3 regions of the Paenibacillus sp. FSL R5-0341 genome follow, and region 1 is predicted to be linked to each of the others. Evidence: riboswitches for the same ligand, from Rfam matches in the RefSeq annotation. Region 1 holds a riboswitch; each other region holds the start of a gene.
The links. Region 1 has a riboswitch for cyclic di-AMP ahead of MKX75_RS06845 (hypothetical protein). Riboswitches for the same ligand answer to the same signal wherever they lie in the genome.
Positions count from the first base shown of each region.

Region 2: it holds a riboswitch for cyclic di-AMP, as region 1 does, so the genes downstream of both, MKX75_RS00155 (3D domain-containing protein) here and MKX75_RS06845 (hypothetical protein) in region 1, are expected to answer to the same signal.
Region 3: it holds a riboswitch for cyclic di-AMP, as region 1 does, so the genes downstream of both, MKX75_RS16440 (3D domain-containing protein) here and MKX75_RS06845 (hypothetical protein) in region 1, are expected to answer to the same signal.

Region 1 covers NZ_CP150241.1:1,544,443-1,550,390, forward strand. Annotated here, with positions in the region: gene MKX75_RS06830 (urease accessory UreF family protein) at 172-873, opposite strand; tRNA gene MKX75_RS06835 (tRNA-Leu) at 1,300-1,382, shown strand; gene MKX75_RS06840 (glutathione peroxidase) at 1,531-2,010, opposite strand; cyclic di-AMP (ydaO/yuaA leader) riboswitch at 2,382-2,557, shown strand; gene MKX75_RS06845 (hypothetical protein) at 2,673-3,071, shown strand; gene MKX75_RS06850 (HAD family hydrolase) at 3,240-3,923, shown strand; gene MKX75_RS06855 (Nramp family divalent metal transporter) at 4,054-5,349, opposite strand; gene MKX75_RS06860 (organic hydroperoxide resistance protein) at 5,735-5,948, shown strand, end outside.
Region 2 covers NZ_CP150241.1:31,059-37,006, forward strand. Annotated here, with positions in the region: gene MKX75_RS00145 (HD domain-containing protein) at 1-635, shown strand, start outside; gene MKX75_RS00150 (TatD family hydrolase) at 968-1,738, shown strand; cyclic di-AMP (ydaO/yuaA leader) riboswitch at 1,980-2,233, shown strand; gene MKX75_RS00155 (3D domain-containing protein) at 2,507-3,691, shown strand; gene rnmV (ribonuclease M5) at 3,847-4,392, shown strand; gene rsmA (16S rRNA (adenine(1518)-N(6)/adenine(1519)-N(6))-dimethyltransferase RsmA) at 4,397-5,299, shown strand; gene yabG (sporulation peptidase YabG) at 5,359-5,948, shown strand, end outside.
Region 3 covers NZ_CP150241.1:3,689,188-3,695,135, forward strand. Annotated here, with positions in the region: gene MKX75_RS16435 (polysaccharide deacetylase family protein) at 1-639, shown strand, start outside; gene MKX75_RS16440 (3D domain-containing protein) at 745-1,419, opposite strand; cyclic di-AMP (ydaO/yuaA leader) riboswitch at 1,422-1,617, opposite strand; gene MKX75_RS16445 (amino acid ABC transporter ATP-binding protein) at 1,836-2,558, opposite strand; gene MKX75_RS16450 (ABC transporter permease subunit) at 2,545-4,008, opposite strand; gene MKX75_RS16455 (M20 family metallopeptidase) at 4,192-5,367, shown strand; gene MKX75_RS16460 (alpha-glycosidase) at 5,826-5,948, shown strand, end outside.

The DNA of each region.
Region 1 (5,948 bases):
GTCATCTAACAATTAAAAAAGACGGAAAAAAGTGTATTTTGTGATGTAAAATGGCGCAAATACGTTAAATAAACCAATGAAATGACAAAAAACACGTCGGCAAGGAGGTTGCCGCGTGTTTTTTTTGTGTCTGAATGAAGGGGAGCAGGTGTAGGAGTAGGTGGACAAGGATTAGGCCCTGTAGGCATGAAGTCCAGCTCCAAGCATATGGAAACTGGGGAAAAACGATTTCATGGACATCGAGGTTGGCTGTGCCAGTCCATCCGCAGCCGAGGCGCTGACGGTGTTCCATTCATTCTCCAGATCTGCGGCCAGGCGTACCGTCAGATCTTTGGTTGTATCAGTGTTCAGGGGAATGACTTTGGAGGCTTCGGTTATGCAGGCATTCATGGCTGAATGCAGATAACCAAGAACTGCCGCCTCGACAGGGATATCGAGGTGGTGGTTAATCCAGGCGTGAACAGTGGAGAGGCAGCCAACCGAATCATATTTGGCGAAGGTCTGTTCGAGCTGGCTGAAATCAATCCAGGGGTGCAGAGCGCGTGCGAGTCTGATCAATCGTTTACCCATCGTAGCAGCTTCTTCTCTGAGATCTCCAGGAGTTCGCTGAACATGTACGAGCTTGTCGATCAGGGCTATCCGCCATGTATCCTTGTGATCTGCTGCGGTATAGATGCCTTTGATGGCCATGCCTTCAAGACGAACGATGCTGGGGTGCAACTGACAACGCATGAATGATTCGAGATCTTCAGCATTACGAATGGTACCCTCCTTGATATGGATATCCATGCCGAAGGAATGGGTGAACCCTCCAACCTGAATAGAGGAATCAAGCAGTTTAACATAATCGAGCAGCTTATTCCCACGGTTCACAATCATTCGCCTCCTGTGTTCGCTAAATGTCACTTTAATTAACATTTATATTCCTTATTGTTTGCTTTATGTTTGAAAATCCGAATTATATGATAGTTATCATCCCATAAATGTCCGCTTTTTGTCAATGGTGTCATTGAAATTCAATGGATTAAATCTGAAATTCAATATTAGTGTTATTTTATATAACATTTAAAGTTAAATGTTTGAGAAATGTAGGGGGGACTATATATAAATGAATCAACAAGATCGGCTCTTACCGAAAAAGAGGGGATCGAATCTAATAATATGCAGTTCATGGGTAAAGATGACGAGAATATGCGATTTTTGATGAAAATGCCTAGTTGAAAAAGAAGTATTAAAAAACACTTTACTTTTAGAACAGAACCCGGTATAATCAATTCTGTTGCCGATTATTTACGACATGCGGTCGTGGTGGAATGGCAGACACGCTATCTTGAGGGGGTAGTGGGCGTATGCCCGTGGAGGTTCGAGTCCTCTCGACCGCATCATATGAACGATGAAGAAGAAGCTTTCCGTTATTGGAAAGCTTCTTTTTTGTCTTTTTTGAACAGTCTGACATCGGGGTTGAAAAAAAGGCCATCCATGATCGGAGGTAATGGAGCTCTACCTTTCCGGCTACGGGTGGCCTGTGCATTATTTTTGGAGTAAGTTCTTGATATCTTCTTCAATCTTATCCGGTGTTGTTTTGGGAGCATAACGTTTAATGACCTGTCCGTTCTGATCCACAAGGAATTTGGTGAAATTCCATTTGATTGCTTTGGAGCCGAGCAGGCCAGGAGCTTCTGTGCTAAGGTGCTGGAAGAGAGGGTGAGCGCTTGAGCCGTTCACATCAATTTTCTCAAACATAGGGAAGCTTACGCCATAATTCATCTGACAGAACTCGGCAATATCATCGGAAGAACCTTTTTCCTGTGCAAACTGGTTGCTTGGGAAACCAAGAACTTCAAATGGAGCATCCTGGAACTTGTCTTGCAGTTCTTGCAGACCTTTGAATTGAGGAGTAAGGCCGCATGAGCTTGCCGTATTCACAATCAGGAGCACTTTGTCACGGTAGTCGGACATTTCAACTTCTTGACCGCGAAGGGTATTCACTTTGTAATCGTAGACTGTCATCTAAATCGCCTCCATTGATATACTCTTATATCTTCTATTATATTGGTTGCAATTAAATATTGCAAAACTAATGTGGTGTTAAAAGAATCAAAACAGGCAACTTGTGCAGAATACGTGAATGAATTGCGAAGTGATTTTCGTCAGCGTGAGAATTAGATAGCCTTGAAGAGATGGATAGAGTATAACCTTATTGTAAGCGTTATTATGGATGAGTATTGGCAGAAATCTGCCGATTCGGTGATCTGTGCGGACTTTACAGCGTCATGGCGCGGGTGTATGATTCATAACGTAATTTCAATTTAAACTAAATTGTACTTGAAAAACGAAACAAACGATAATATCGCTCGATCTTACTTTAAGATATACGAACGATGTTTTAATCGCTGAGTTTCCATTCATTCATGAGTGGGAAACGGGGGAACCAACGGAATGCGCTGTCCAGGACAGTAGGCATTCATGGGGTGAATTTTCCGGTGACAGCCGGAAATAGGGCGACTCTCGCGCCCGAATCCGTCAGCTAACCTCGTAAGCGTTAAAGGGAGAGGCAACAAGCCGTACGCTGGTTCATGGCGTTTTCGCCATGGGTTATTTAAGAAGCGTTCGGGAGGCCTTGGTCCCCCACGCTTCTTTTTTGTTGTCTTTTCACGCCAAGGGAGGAACGAATGATGGATACTGAGATGATCTTAGTGACTGCTCCAAATGAAGCAGGACGCAAATTTATCAAATTGCTGATGTACAAAAAAATGCCGTTTGCCGTTCTAACCAACAGTGCAGGGGAAGAGCGGAGACTCCGCAGAATCGGGGTAGAGCATGTCATTCGCATGAATACGGCTGCAGCTCAAAAATGGTTTTTGCCGCAGGGTAGCGTAGGCAACGTGTTTATTTTCGAGAACAGCCTGAATCTGACCTGTCGTTATTTACAGATCTGCCGTTCATGGACTTCGAAATCCCTGTGCGTCATCACGGAGCAGAGTCATCCAAAGGGCATCTATCGCGGGATGGGCGCAGACCGGATTGTATATTCGCTCAATGGGGAAGTCGGCTTTCTCCTCAATGGTTAATGCCATAGCTTGTGATTGCTCAGGTGTTAGGTGCCTGTTATAATTGAATGTATTAGAATCAAATTCACTCAAGGTATTATGAAATTGATTCATCGATAAACGGAAATTTGAGGAGACTCATGCGTGATGGTGGGTCTTCTTTTTTTATGCTTACAGGGAGGAATTGGCATGCCGGATGTGAGTGGGTTAAAGTGGTTATTTTTTGATGTTGGAGATACGCTGGTGGATGAATGGGAGCCGGTTGATGATATTATCGGACAGTTCGTCCGTGAAGCTTGTGCTTTAGGGTATCCAGTAGAAATTGAGGCGGTACGCGAACTGTTCGCGAGCTGTTACCGGAAATACGAGCAATGGCCCATGAGAGTGGCGATTCGCACATTCATTGAAGACGAGGGCCACCGGAAACAGATTCAGGACAAGCTGAAGTTTCAAAAAGATCTTGAACGTCCTTTTCCTTCAGCGGATTCCGTTCTGCAGCAGTTGTCACGGTATTATCGCATTGGCATTATTGCCAATCAGAGTCCTGGAACGGAAGAGAGACTGGAGAGCTACGGCTTGCGGAAGTATGTTGATGTTCTGGCGTGTTCAGCCGAAGAAGGAGTGTCCAAGCCAGACCCTGAGTTATACGCTGTGGCCTTGAAACAGGCAGGCTGTGAACCAGAGGAAGCTGTCATGGTCGGGGATCGGATCGATAACGACATTATTCCTGCCCGGAAGATGGGTATGCACACGATTCGAATCATGCAGGGTTATGGGAGATTCCAACCGGAACTCTCCGATGACGACCGTGCGGATTGGACCGTTGATTCATTGGATCAGCTCCTGCCGTTACTGATACCAAATCAGAATTAGATGATTGCGTTCAAGAGGTTCTACTCTAAATGAAAACACGTTGCTGTGCAGCAACAAAAAAGGCTGATCAACTTGGGTATAGCATACCGGAGTGATCAGCCTTTTTGACATTTAGTTGATTAGGACGAGATTAGAACAACCGGATCGTCTGAATGATCAGATATACATTCAGCACAACGATAACAGCGGCAATGATCCATGAGATGATTTTGAGCCACAATTTGTTGGCGAATGCACCCATGCTTTTTTTATCACTTGTGAACATCACCAGGGGAATTACAGCAAAAGGTAATTGAAGAGAAAGCACGACCTGGCTCAAAATGAGTAGTTCTTCTGTGCCGTGTTCTCCTGCAATGGCTGTGACAATCACCGCCGGGATGATGGCGATCAGACGGGTGACCAGTCTGCGCAGCCAAGCCGGAATTCGAATGTTCAGGAAACCTTCCATAACTATTTGTCCAGCGAGTGTACCTGTGAGGGTAGAGTTCTGACCTGATGCTAACAGAGCCACACCGAACAGGATACTTGCAACCGTAGTACCTAATAGAGGGGTCAGCAGATGATAGGCATCAGCGATCTCGGCAACCTGCGTCATACCAGCACTGTGAAATACAGCGGCAGATACAATCAGGATAGCTGCATTGATGAACAGGGCCAGTGTCAGCGCGATCGTAGAGTCCATGGTGGAGTACCGAATGGCTTCTTTTTTGCCCTGTGGTGTCTGTTCAATCTGACGGGTCTGCACAATGGAAGAATGCAGGTACAGATTATGCGGCATTACGGTTGCTCCAATAATACCAATAGCGATATAGAGCATAGCCGGATTTTGCAGAATCTCGACATTCGGTACAAAACCGTGCAGAACACCGCCCATATCCGGTTTCGCCAGGAACAGGTCAATCCCGAAGCATAGGGCAATGGTTGCCATCAGCACAATGACGAGTGTCTCCAAAGCGCGGAAGCCTTTGTTTTGCAGGACGAGTATCAGGAGTACATCGACTGCGGTGATGATCACGCCGTATAACATGGGGATGTTAAATAACAGCTTTAACGCGATGGCAGAACCTATAACCTCAGCCAAATCAGTGGCTGCAATGGCAAGCTCACACAGAATCCATAACATCATGACGACCGGCATGCTGAATCGTTCGCGACAGGCTTGAGCCAGATCCCGTCCAGTGACGATGCCGAGCTTGCCAGCCAGCGACTGAAGGACAACGGCCATCAGATTTGAGAGCAGAATGACGGACAGCAAGGTATACCCAAACTGCGAGCCGCCTGCAATATCCGTTGCCCAGTTGCCGGGGTCCATGTAGCCTACGGCAACGAGGTATCCGGGGCCTACAAAGGCGAGGAATTTCTTCCACCATGCAGCATTCTGCGGAACCTTCATGGAGCTATGCGCTTCTCCGAGCGAAGGGGCCATGCCCGCAGTGGATAATGATTCTTTTGAAGGAGCGTTAAATGGATTTTTTTTACTCATACGATAATCACCTGACTTTGAAATATTGATGCGGAATGAACCGCTTATGATATATCTAAATTTTTATGTTTATTGTTACATTGTACTCCTTCAAATGTTTTTGTCTAGCGCAACTTTTATGTATCAGCACAAAATTTCGATTACAGCTTGAAGATGCCCCTTCGTATATTACCCAACCTTAGAGAAAATACAGCCATGAAGTTGAAATGCATGAAAATAATAAAGATGTAAAAGCTGATAAAGATCCAAAATGCGTTTCAAAATGAGCCAGAAGTTTAAATTGAAAGGAAGGCAGTTAAAAATTATATTGATGAGGGAGAGATTCTTAATGGAAGCTTTATATACAGCAGTAGCGACAGTTAAAGGTGGACGTACAGGTTCGGTGACTTCTTCGGATGGCGTGCTCAAGCATGATCTGAAAATGCCCAAAGAGCTTGGTGGTTCCGGTGGTGAAGGTACCAACCCTGAGCAACTCTTTGCAGCTGGATATGGGGCTTGTTATGAAAGTGCTCTTGCCAATGTAGCACGCAAAGCGGGCGTAA
Region 2 (5,948 bases), 1.5 Mb from region 1:
CTGTAGAGGATTACTTAATGTCTCGGTATCAGATGTATTGGCAGATTTACTTCCATCCGGTAACCCGTAGTTCCGAAATTATATTGCGGCAAATATTCAAGCGAGCGAAAACACTGATACATGAAGGTTTTCAATTCCGCTTCATGATCGATCCACTACCTCAATTATTTGAAGGAGAACTTTCGGTAGAGGAATATTTACAGTTGGATGAAGCTTTGATTCAGACGGCATTTACGCAGTGGCGCAAGGAGGACGATGCTGTTCTGAGTGAGTTATGCGAACGTTTTATGGATCGCAAGTTATATAAGTATGTAGAGCTTGAACAGACCGACTTGACAATGATGGAAGAGATTCGGGAAGCTTTTGTTCAGGCAGGTCTCAATCCCGAATATGATCTTGAAATTGATTTTCCGTCGGATAATCCGTATGATGTGTTTCGTCCGGATGAATCTACGGATAAGCAGATTCTGCTGCTCGATCGACAGGACAAGTTACATGAGTTGTCAGAGGTATCCGACATTGTCCGTTCCATCAGTGGGCTGCATCGGGGAAAACATCATTTGTATTACCCGCAAAACAAGGTGGATGCGATTATTCACGAATTACCGTCCCATATACGCCCCTATTTCTTGTAATGGTGAAGATACAACTTGGTGAAGAATTTCGATATCAAAACACTTTCTAAAAGAGCTATTTTTCATGATACAGTAATCTGCTTTAATGGGGAGTATATGTAGATCGACATAATTTTGTAAAAGAAAGTAGGTTGAGTCATCATAAGTAGCGATATATAGATCTAAATATCCGTGTATCTTCTATATATTGTAGTTTGTGAAGAAATGAGAGTAATGATGGGCAATCCACGGATTTTTAAAATTTTCTTTACGCAGCATTAAAATAATGGATTTTCTAAATTAAATTTCCAAGAGAAGATAGTCGTTAGTTCGACATGAAGGGAGATATAAACATGATGCTGTTCGACACACATACACATCTGGATGCACCACAATTCGACGAGGACCGCGAGGACATGATTCAGCGTGCTGTGGACGCCGGGGTTGGTCGCATGATCAACATTGGCTTTAACCGGGAGACGATTCCAACGACAATGAAACTGGCCGAAACGTATGACTTTATATATGCAGCTGTAGGGTGGCATCCGGTAGATGCGATCTCGATGCAGGAGGGCGATCTGGAGTGGATTGCATCTTTATGCAAGCATGAAAAAGTAGTTGCAATCGGTGAGATTGGATTGGATTATCACTGGGATACTTCACCGAAGGAAGTGCAGCATCGCGTATTACGACAACAGATTGCATTGGCTCGTGAAGTGAACATGCCAATTGTCATCCATAATCGGGATGCACACGAGGATATTATAAGAATTTTGCGTGAAGAGAAGGCGGGCGAGGTTGGCGGTGTGATGCACTCGTTCTCCGGCAGCTGGGAAACCGCGAAAAGTTGTCTCGATATGGGCTTCCATCTGTCCTTCGGAGGTCCAATCACATTCAAAAATGCAAAGCAGCCAAAAGAGGTTCTGGAGAAGGTTCCTATGGACCGGTTTTTCATTGAGACAGATGCGCCATATTTGACACCTCATCCGTACCGTGGAAAACGAAATGAGACAGCGCATGTACGTCTGGTTGCAGAGGCAGCTGCGGAAATTAAAGGCATTTCGGTAGAGGAAATTGCTGCAATAACCACCAAAAATGCCATGGAACGATTTGGGATTCGTTAAAAAAACGAGTAAATCAGGTGAAAAAGGGAGTTAAGCGGAGTTAATTTGCTCTTTGATCCAAATAAATCAAGAATATTACAATATTTTAACCAAATATTCAGAAAAACGTACTTGATCAACGCTTTACAACATGCATCAAAACAGGATATCATCTTTTCAGTGAATTGTTGTGCGGAAAATTGGACAGATGTTCGGGGGATGAACAAAGGGACACTTTCCGAGGAAGCAACATTACTTTCATGAATCAGTCTCGCTGAGTCTCCGTTAACGGAGAGCGGGGGAACCAATAGGGCTTAAACATCGGTGTATTTGGCCGGTGCGCATCATTCGCTGACCCAAAAGCAGCGAAAGGATCTGCGAAGCCGTATTTGATTTCTTCTTTGGGTCTCGGGGTGAATTCAAGGGCGTCCGCCATGAGCGGGTGACCTAAGATAGGGCGGCTCTCTTTCGCCCGAACCCGACAGCTAACCTCGCAAGCGGAAAAAGAGAGGCAACCTCGTGCATGAATTTCCGATATTCAGAATCATTCGGAAGCCACGAAAGAGTTCCTCTTACACTCTTTCTTTGGCTTTTTTGTTTTTGAATAAAAGAAATGTTGTCATCATACGGTAGGTATTCAGGAGGATGACATCATGTTGCGAAGATTGATTCATGGTGCAGAACCGGATTATGTTGGTCCAATCTGTGTTCTGTAGAAAATTTGGTATAGTCACGTCAAAGACATCATGCATTACTTTAGACGACGAGGCTATGAAGGAGGACGGAGAAGTGGGCACATTCCAACCAGAAGAGACCCATGAGTCACGATCATCCAGTAAGTCTTTCGCGTTGCGGTGGAAGCATGAGAACATGCGTCAAATGGCATTGATCGCGATTTTCTCAATTGCGCTTACAATCATGATCTTGTTAGTCGTTTACGGTCAGGCCGGGAAACAAATTTCACTGGTTATTGATGGCAAAGCTCAGGTGGTAGAGACTCGTACAGGAATGCTTCAGGAAATGCTGGAGGAGCAGTCAATCACAGTCAGCCCTCACGATAAGGTATCCATGTCCATGAACGGGGCGATTACAGATGGAGACCGAATCGTTATTGAGCGGGCCGTTCCAGTTAACATTACGGCAGACGGAGACACCAAGACTCTGTATACAACCGATTCATCGGTACAAGAGGCAATTCAAAAATCAGGTATTCAAGTTGCAAGTAATGACAAAGTGTATCCGGCGCTTGGAACTACAGTCAAAGCGGATATGAAAATCCGTGTAGTGCGGGTAACAAAGCGTACAGTGGATGTAGAACAACCGATCGCTTATAAAGTGATCAAAACGGCTGACCCTAGCTTGTACAAAGGGGATAACCGTGTTGTTGTAAACGGCAAAGAAGGCACACTTGTCCAGCATATCGAAAAGGTATTTCAGGATGGAGAATTGGTCTCCAAAAAAATGGTCGGCAAATCCGTCGCGAATAATCGTGTAGATAAAGTGATCGCAGTCGGCACCAAAGCAAAACCGGTCGTAAAAGAGCCTGTGATTCAGACCGTATCGGCTCAAACTTCAACAACCAAACAGGCAACAACAACGAACTCGAAGAAAACCTCTGCCTCGGGCAGCAAAGTGATTACCGTATCCGGAACTTCTTTTAAATACTCCAAAGTACTTAAAAATGTATCCATGACTGCCTACTCTTCCGAAGAGCCTGGCATCGGCACTAAAACAGCTTCCGGTACTCGTGTAACGGAAGGGCGCACCATTGCGGTTGATCCCAAAGTCATTCCAATTGGCTGGTGGGTATATATCGAAGGTCTGGGCTTCCGTCGTGCGGAAGATACAGGCGGTGCCATTAAAGGCAACAAAATTGATGTATATTATGACAGTGTGAAGCATGCTCTGAATTTTGGACGCAAGAAAGGCAAGACGGTCTACGTGATCGGTCCGGTGAAGCCGGAAGCGAACTAAAATCGTTTTACTTTGAAATGGGAATGCTATAAAATAGTTGCATGAATGATTCATGCGGAATATGCGGCGGAGGGGTCTGAATTCAGTCTCCCCCGCCGTTTGGCAGAGAAGAGGATATTCCTCTTCTTTTTGCGTTAGAAAGGAAGAAATGGAACATGATAAAAGAAGTCATAGTGGTGGAAGGCCGTGACGATACGGTAGCCATTCGTCGGGCCGTGGAAGCCGATACAATAGAAACAGGTGGATCAGCCATCAACCAGCGCATTTTGAAGCGGATTGCGCTTGCTCAGGAGAGACGGGGAGTCATCGTACTGACAGATCCGGATCATGCCGGCGAACGCATTCGTAAAATTATTGCGAACAAGGTCCCTGGCTGCAAGCATGCCTTCATTCCAGAAGCGGATGCGACGCGCAAAGGGGACATTGGAGTGGAGAACGCCTCACCGGAGGCGATACGGCACGCGCTGGAACGCGTACATACTTCATACGAAGGTGCTCCGAGTCTGATCGATTGGGAGGACCTGATCGCGGCAGGACTTATCGTGCATCCACAGGCTGCCGCACGTCGCATGGAGATGGGCAATCTGCTAGGCATCGGATATTGTAACGGGAAGCAGTTCCACAAGCGTCTCAGTGTATTTCAGATTACACGGGAAGAGTTCTCTACAGCATTAGCGCAAATTGAACGTGAAGGATTGTGAGCATATGAAGGACATGGAAGAGACGATAGAAATTGCAACGCCCAAGCGAACCAAAGAGATTATTCAAAGACACGGATTCTCATTCAAGAAAAGTCTGGGTCAGAACTTTCTGATTGATCAAAATATACTGAACAAAATCGTGAATGCAGCCGATTTGGACGAGTTCAAGGGCGCGTTGGAGATTGGGCCGGGTATTGGAGCACTTACGGAGCGTTTGGCTCGGGTAGCAGGTCCTGTCACAGCTGTAGAGATTGATCAGCGCTTGATCCCCATCCTGGGAGAAGTGATGCAGCCTTATTCGAATGTACGTGTTCATCATGGGGATGTACTGAAGCTTGACTTGGCTGAGTTGTTTAATACGGATTTTGCATCCGTGGACAAAGTTAGTGTCGTGGCTAACCTGCCTTACTATGTAACGACCCCAATCATGATGAAACTGCTGGAAGAGAAGCTGCCGGTAGACAGCATCGTTGTCATGATTCAAAAAGAAGTGGCTGAACGCATGGCTGCTGCACCAGGATCGAAAGACTACGGAAGTCTGAGCATCGCGGTTCAGTACTACAGTATGCCGGAGCTTGTGTGTATTGTGCCTCCTACGGTCTTCATTCCGCAACCTAACGTGGAGTCGGCTGTTATTAAGCTGAAGGTGCGTGAGCAACCGCCCGTGGAGATTCCGGATGAAGCACACTACTTCGAAGTGGTACAGGCTTCTTTTGCCCAGCGGAGAAAAACAATCTCGAACAACCTGAAAGCACGTTTTTTCACGAAGGAGAACCGGGAACAGGCAGACATTCTGCTGGAGCAGGCAGGTATTCAACCGTCCCGACGCGGAGAGACGTTAAGTTTGCAGGAGTACGCTACACTCAGCACCGTGATGTGGGAAGCAGGGGTACGCGCCGCGCTGTAAAATTCGAATGAACCAAACCGGGTCTCTGCCCATACGATGGGGTAGAGGTGATTACGTTGATGAATATCGGAGACTTGGTCGTTCGGAAGTCATACGGCGGCGATGTGACTTTTCGGGTGGAAGGCCTTCAGTTGGATGCTGCGGTCATTAAAGGGACTGAGTTCCGGCTGATTGCTGATTCCCCGGTGGACGATTTGATACAGGTTCCCTACGAACCACAAAGCGCAAAGACCAGACAGGCGCATATTAAGGCACATCAGACCTTGTCCCGCCTGCAGCAGAATCGTATGGAACAGGCAGAGCGGAATCGTGAAGGTCTGGTGCAGGATTGGTCTGCCCAGCAGGAACCGGCTTATTTTGAAATGCCTGGCAAGGTGCTTCATCTGGACGGAGATCCGAATTATTTGAAAAAAAGTATGGATCTCTATGAGCAACTTCGTGTTCCCGCAGAGGGACAATATGTCCATGAATCCGCAATGGCAGATACCTTATACCGTTTATTACCCAAAGTACGTCCGGATATCGTGGTCATTACGGGTCATGATGGGGTACTTAAGACACGTCAGCCCTACGACTTATATAGTCTTGGTAGCTACAAGAACTCGCAAAATTTTGTGTCAGCCATTCAGGTGGCCAGACAATACGAACG
Region 3 (5,948 bases), 2.1 Mb from region 1:
CGTCAAAAATATGCGGATACGTTCAAAACGAATGGTCCTTCAACGAAGCAGGTTGCCCTGACTTTTGATGACGTGCCCGATCCACGATTTACTCCACAGGTATTAGATGTATTGAAGAAATATAAAGTCAGAGCTACATTCTTTATCGTTGGTAGTCGTGCTGAGAAACATCCGGATCTGGTGAAACGTATCGTTAAGGAAGGGCATATTGTTGGCAATCACAGCTACAATCATCCGGAATTCAGTAAGCTGTCGATGAATGCCTTTCGCAAACAAATTTTACATACTGGGGATATCATTCATCACCTAGCAGGATATACGCCCAAGATGATCCGACCACCTTACGGAGATATTAATGAAGAACAGCTGCAATGGGCTGCCAGACAACACTATAGCATTGTGAACTGGAACGTTGACTCACTGGACTGGAAAGGCCTCTCCAAGGAAGAGGTGAAGGATAACATCCTATCTGCCGTAAAACCCGGTTCCATCGTTCTGCAACATGCAGGGGGCGGTGTGGGTTCGAACCTGAATGGCACGATTGAGGCTTTACCTGAAATTATTGAGGAACTGCGTAATCGGGGGTATGAATTAGTCACCTTGGACGAGATGTTGGGGTTGCCAAAAGCCAAGGATTAGGATGTCCATGTAGGAAATGATGACGATGTTAAAAGGGTGCCTGTTCAATCGCAAAGTAGCGACTGGCAGACACCCTGTTTGAATTCGTTAGATGTAATTCACTTTCTACTTCAGAATATAGAGCTCGATATCCTGGAAACCAAATGTGCTTACGGACTGCTTGCTACCAGGGATAAAGATATCAATCCGGTGACCCTTGATTGCACCGCCCACATCACGTGCTGTAGCTACAAAAGCCTGTTTTGGCAATCCCGGATGGCTGTGACCGGTTACCAGTACTTTGGTTCCAAGTGGAATCACACTTGGATCAACTGCGATCGTACCCAGTTCAAGATCATTGCCGAAGTAATCCACAGCACCCCATCCTCCATTTTCGGACGGATCTGCAGAGTATGCCGTTGCTTTCACGTTCACTGCTTTACTGTAATCGAACGTTTTTCCCCAGGCTTGAACAACTTTGTTATCTGCGTTAACGTCCAAGCTTGCTGTAGTAACAGTCTTCGCTTGAGTCTTGCTCTCTGTAGCCGCAGCAGCTGCTACATTGTTTGCCTTACCGGGAATCGTAATTTTCAAACCACCATAAATATTGTAAGGCGAAATGTCGTTGTTTGCTTTAACCAACGTGTTGAGTGCTACTCCATACTGTTTCGATAAGGTGTAGAAGGTATCCCCTTCTTTGGCCACATGAACTGAATCTGCGTGAGCCGGAACGGCTTGAATAAGCATTGCTGTTGTCAATAATGCTACTGCTGTTTTGGCTATACGTTTCTTGTTAATCATGGTCTTCCTCCCTCATTATGCCTGCGAAGTTAGTTGTCGGATTCGGATGAGGAGCCACCCTATAGGTCCTTCGTTACATGTGAAACGTTATGTACCCCTAATTCACCCCAAGCAGTGTGCCATAGATCTTCCCCCTGCACGATCTGCATCGTTACATCCCCCGCACTCCCTGTCCGGAAGTTTCGGCAGAGTTCAATATATCACAATTTTGTAACCTGAACTTGTAGTAATTCTTACCAAAAGGTTTTGAACATGTCATCAACTGTAAGAATACTGGATAATTCAGAATAGTTGGGCAACCCGATTTCTTTATATAAGGTAACAGAAAAGTTACTTTTCAAATCTAGAAATGATTATTACGCACAAAAAAATAGCGTTACCGACTCGATGTCAGTAACGCTATTAAATCATTTCATTTAGAGTACTTTAGCAAGAAAATCACGTGTACGTGAATTTTTTGGTGCTCCAAACACCTCATCAGGTGTTCCTTCTTCTACAATGACCCCGCCATCCATGAACAGGATTCGGTCTCCCACTTCACGTGCAAAACCCATCTCATGTGTTACGATGACCATCGTCATCCCGCCTTCTGCAAGACGTTTCATGACATCCAGCACTTCACCGACCATCTCGGGGTCCAGTGCCGAAGTAGGCTCGTCAAACAGCATTACATGCGGCTGCATGGCCAATGCTCTTGCAATGGCGATCCGCTGCTTCTGTCCACCGGACAGCTGGTTCGGGAAAGTATCTTTTTTATCATACAAGCCCACAGTGTTTAGCAGATCAGCAGCGATTTTCTCCGCTTCCTGCGTGGATTGCTTCTTCACTTTAATCGGGGCAATCGTAATGTTTTGCTGTACCGTTTTGTGTGGGAACAGGTTGAAATGCTGGAACACCATACCCATCTTCTCACGAGTCGCATTGATGTTGTGCTTCGGATCGGTGATTGATACGCCTTCAAAATCAATCTCTCCCGAGGTAGGCTGTTCCAACAAGTTCAGACAACGCAAGAATGTACTTTTACCTGAACCGGAAGGACCGATAACCACGACAACCTCACCTTTGCCAATCGTCACGTTAATGCCTTTAAGTACATCGTTATTACCATAAGATTTGTGTAATTGTCTAACGTCTATCACTTGCACTCAACTTCCTTTCCAGTCGTCCCAGCAGCTTGGACAAAATGAACGTCATTACAAAGTAGATGGCTGCTGCAATCAAAAATGGACTCAAACCTTGGTACGTAATGTTTTTGACTACACTTGCCTGATACATAATATCCACCATACCGATAACGGAGATAATAGAGGATTCTTTGATAATAGTTATAAATTCATTACCGATCGCTGGTAATACAGCTTTGAAGGCTTGTGGCAATATAATGTAACGCATTGCTGCACCTCTGCCCATTCCGAGGGAACGCGCTGCCTCCAACTGACCACGATCCACACCTTGGATACCTGCACGGAAAATCTCCGCCAGATAGGCACCACTATTGATTGAAAGTGTAATGATACCTGCCTGAAGTGCAGTGAAGTTAATGCCAAAGCTCAGGGAAAAACCATAATAAATAATCATCAATTGTACCAGCATCGGTGTGCCACGGATCACTTCAACGTAAGCCGTACCGATCCAGCGCAAGATTGCAGCGTCATGTAGACGGAACAAACAGATGATCAATCCAATAATTACCCCGAAGATAACGCCAAGTGCAGACAACAGAAGTGTGTATCCTACACCTGTAGCATAGAAACTTTTGTACTCCCAGAATACTTGGAAAATATTTTGTGATTTGTTCACTTTATCCGCCATCAAGAGGCTGGCGTCCGTCACCATCTGATTGATTTTATCTTCACTTTTCAATCGTTCCAGTGTTCCATTTACTGCAGCTAGCAGCTCGGTATTTCCTTTACGAATCCCGATTGCCGCTTCTGCTTGCTCTTCGTCCGGAACAGCAGCAGCAAGTCCAATGATATCGTCCAGATAACCTGCAGCAACAGTATCTTCAACGATTGCCGCGTCAATGCGTTTTGTTTGCAGTTGAAGCACGATATCCGAGATTTTATCCAGCGCAGTAAGTTTCGCTCCTGGAATACTCTGTCCGATCGTTTCCTGAATGGAGCCTTTCTGAACGCCAATTTTCGCATTTTCAAGTTCTGCCATGGTTGGATATTTGTCTTTATCCGCATTGCGAACCATAATCACTTGTTTTGATTTATAATAGGTGTCGGAAAAATCGATACTTTTCTTCCGCTCATCCGTCGGCGTCATACCTGAAATTACCAGATCAACACGCCCGCTCTGCAATGAAGGCAGAAGACCGTCGAAGCCCATATCCTCAATCACAAGCTCAGCGCCAAGATCTTTGGCAATCTCTTTGGCGATCTCAATATCGAAACCGACGATTTCATCTTTGCCATTAATCACTTTATGGAATTCATATGGTGCAAAATCGGCACTTGTACCGAGCACCAGCTTTTTACTGCTTGAATTATCTGTAGTTCCACTTGCAAGTGCCACAGGAACGGCAGTCGTCAGCAGAACAACAAAGGTCAACAGCATCATGGTGTAACGACTTATCAATTTCAACCTTTTTCTCTCCCCTTACAATACATTGTATGCTTCTCATGTTGATGACTGAGTCATTATAAAGTACAATGCATGATTATGCAATGCATTTTGACATTACAAATCTTGACTTGTTTCTGAAAAAATGAAGCAAACGTGATATAATCAATGAATTATTTTCATTTTTGCATAAGGAGTTTACAAATGACATCTAACAAATCACAGATCCTGACGGTTATTGATCAATATGCTTCCCGTTTTAAAGCCATTTCATCATATATTGGCGCCAACCCCGAACTGGGAAATGAAGAGTATCTCGCTTCTGCCCGTTTGAAAGAAGAGCTGGTCTTCCACGGTTTCACGGTAGAGGCTCCCATTCTCGGACTGGACACAGCTTTTATCGGAACCTATTCGGCCGCCAAACCCGGCCCTACTATCGCATTACTGTGTGAGTATGACGCTTTGCCGGAGATCGGTCACGCCTGTGGTCACCATCTAATCTGCATGATGAGTCTTGGAGCTGCTGTTGGGCTGAAATCCATTCTGGATGAAGTAGGTGGAACCCTTAAAGTGTTCGGTACCCCCGCTGAAGAGACACGTGGTGCTAAAGTTCCGATGGCGGAAGCAGGTTTGTTCGATGACTGCGATGTCGCTCTCATGGCGCATCCGTATTATGCCTACGAAAAGTCCGGCAGCTCACTGGCTATTGATGCTGTTCAATTTGAATTCCATGGCCGCTCTTCACATGCTGCTGCAAGCCCGCACGAAGGCATTAATGCACTTGATGCTGTCATTCAAACATTCAACGGGATCAACGCATTCCGACAACAAGTGAAAAGCACCGTTCGTATTCATGGTGTGATTAACAACGGCGGTCAGGCGGCAAACATCATTCCTGACTACGCTTCAGCCCAATTTTATGTACGTGCAGCAACCCGAAAAGAACTGAATATCCTCACAGAGCGTGTGATTCAGATTGCTGAAGGATCTGCTCTACAGACAGGTTGCAAGCTGGTGACGTCCAACTATGAAACGTCTTACGACGAGATGGTGACCAATGAAGCATTTTCAGCTGCGTTTAGTCAAAATCTGATGGAACTCGGCATCCCGCAAGAAGAAATTGTGAGTGGTAACGATCATGGCTCGATGGACATCGGTAACGTTTCTCTAAAATGTCCTGCCATCCATCCCTACATCCGTGTTGTGGATGAGGTGCACACACTGCACTCCATAGCTTTCCGTGATCTTGCACTACAAGAACGTGCGCTGGACGGCATGATTCTGGGAGCCAAGGCACTCGCTACAACAGCCTACGACGTTCTGAGCCAGCCGGAGCTGCTTCAATCCATCCGTACAGAGTTTGAGCAAGCGATTCGCTAAGATTTGCTTTAACATGCTATATAGGGGTGCCTGGAACAAACTTGAAATCCAAGCTTGTTCCAGGCACCCTTTTCTTGATTTAGCAGTAAGTATATTCAGCAAGAAGCTGGAGATGCTGTGAAAGAAACCCTTGAAAATACTGAAAATAATACATTTTATTACAGGAATTGTGGTTCATTTGCTGGCTAACTTGGTTATTTATTGCTATAAGTGCATGTTCAAAAAGACCGATTTTCAGTACCGAGAAGATTGGATGAAGCTAGAAATGGAGTAGCGGAGCGTAGGCAAAACTACGTGAGCAACTACAATGTTTCCGTAGGAAACATACTTCGTAAGCATATGCTTATTTCGGCTGAATTCCATATTCGATGCCGATGATGCCGATAGGCATCCTTTGTAATCAAAAGTGGGCTTTTGAATAACCTCTATAACTTATCCTATATTCAGGAGGTGCTGTCATGCTACTCGAAGCCATGTATCATGTTCCTCGTGACAAGTGGGCCTATGCTTATGATTCGTCTACCATACATCTACGCGTTCGAACCAAGCGAAATGATGTTCAATACGTGACTGCACTGACC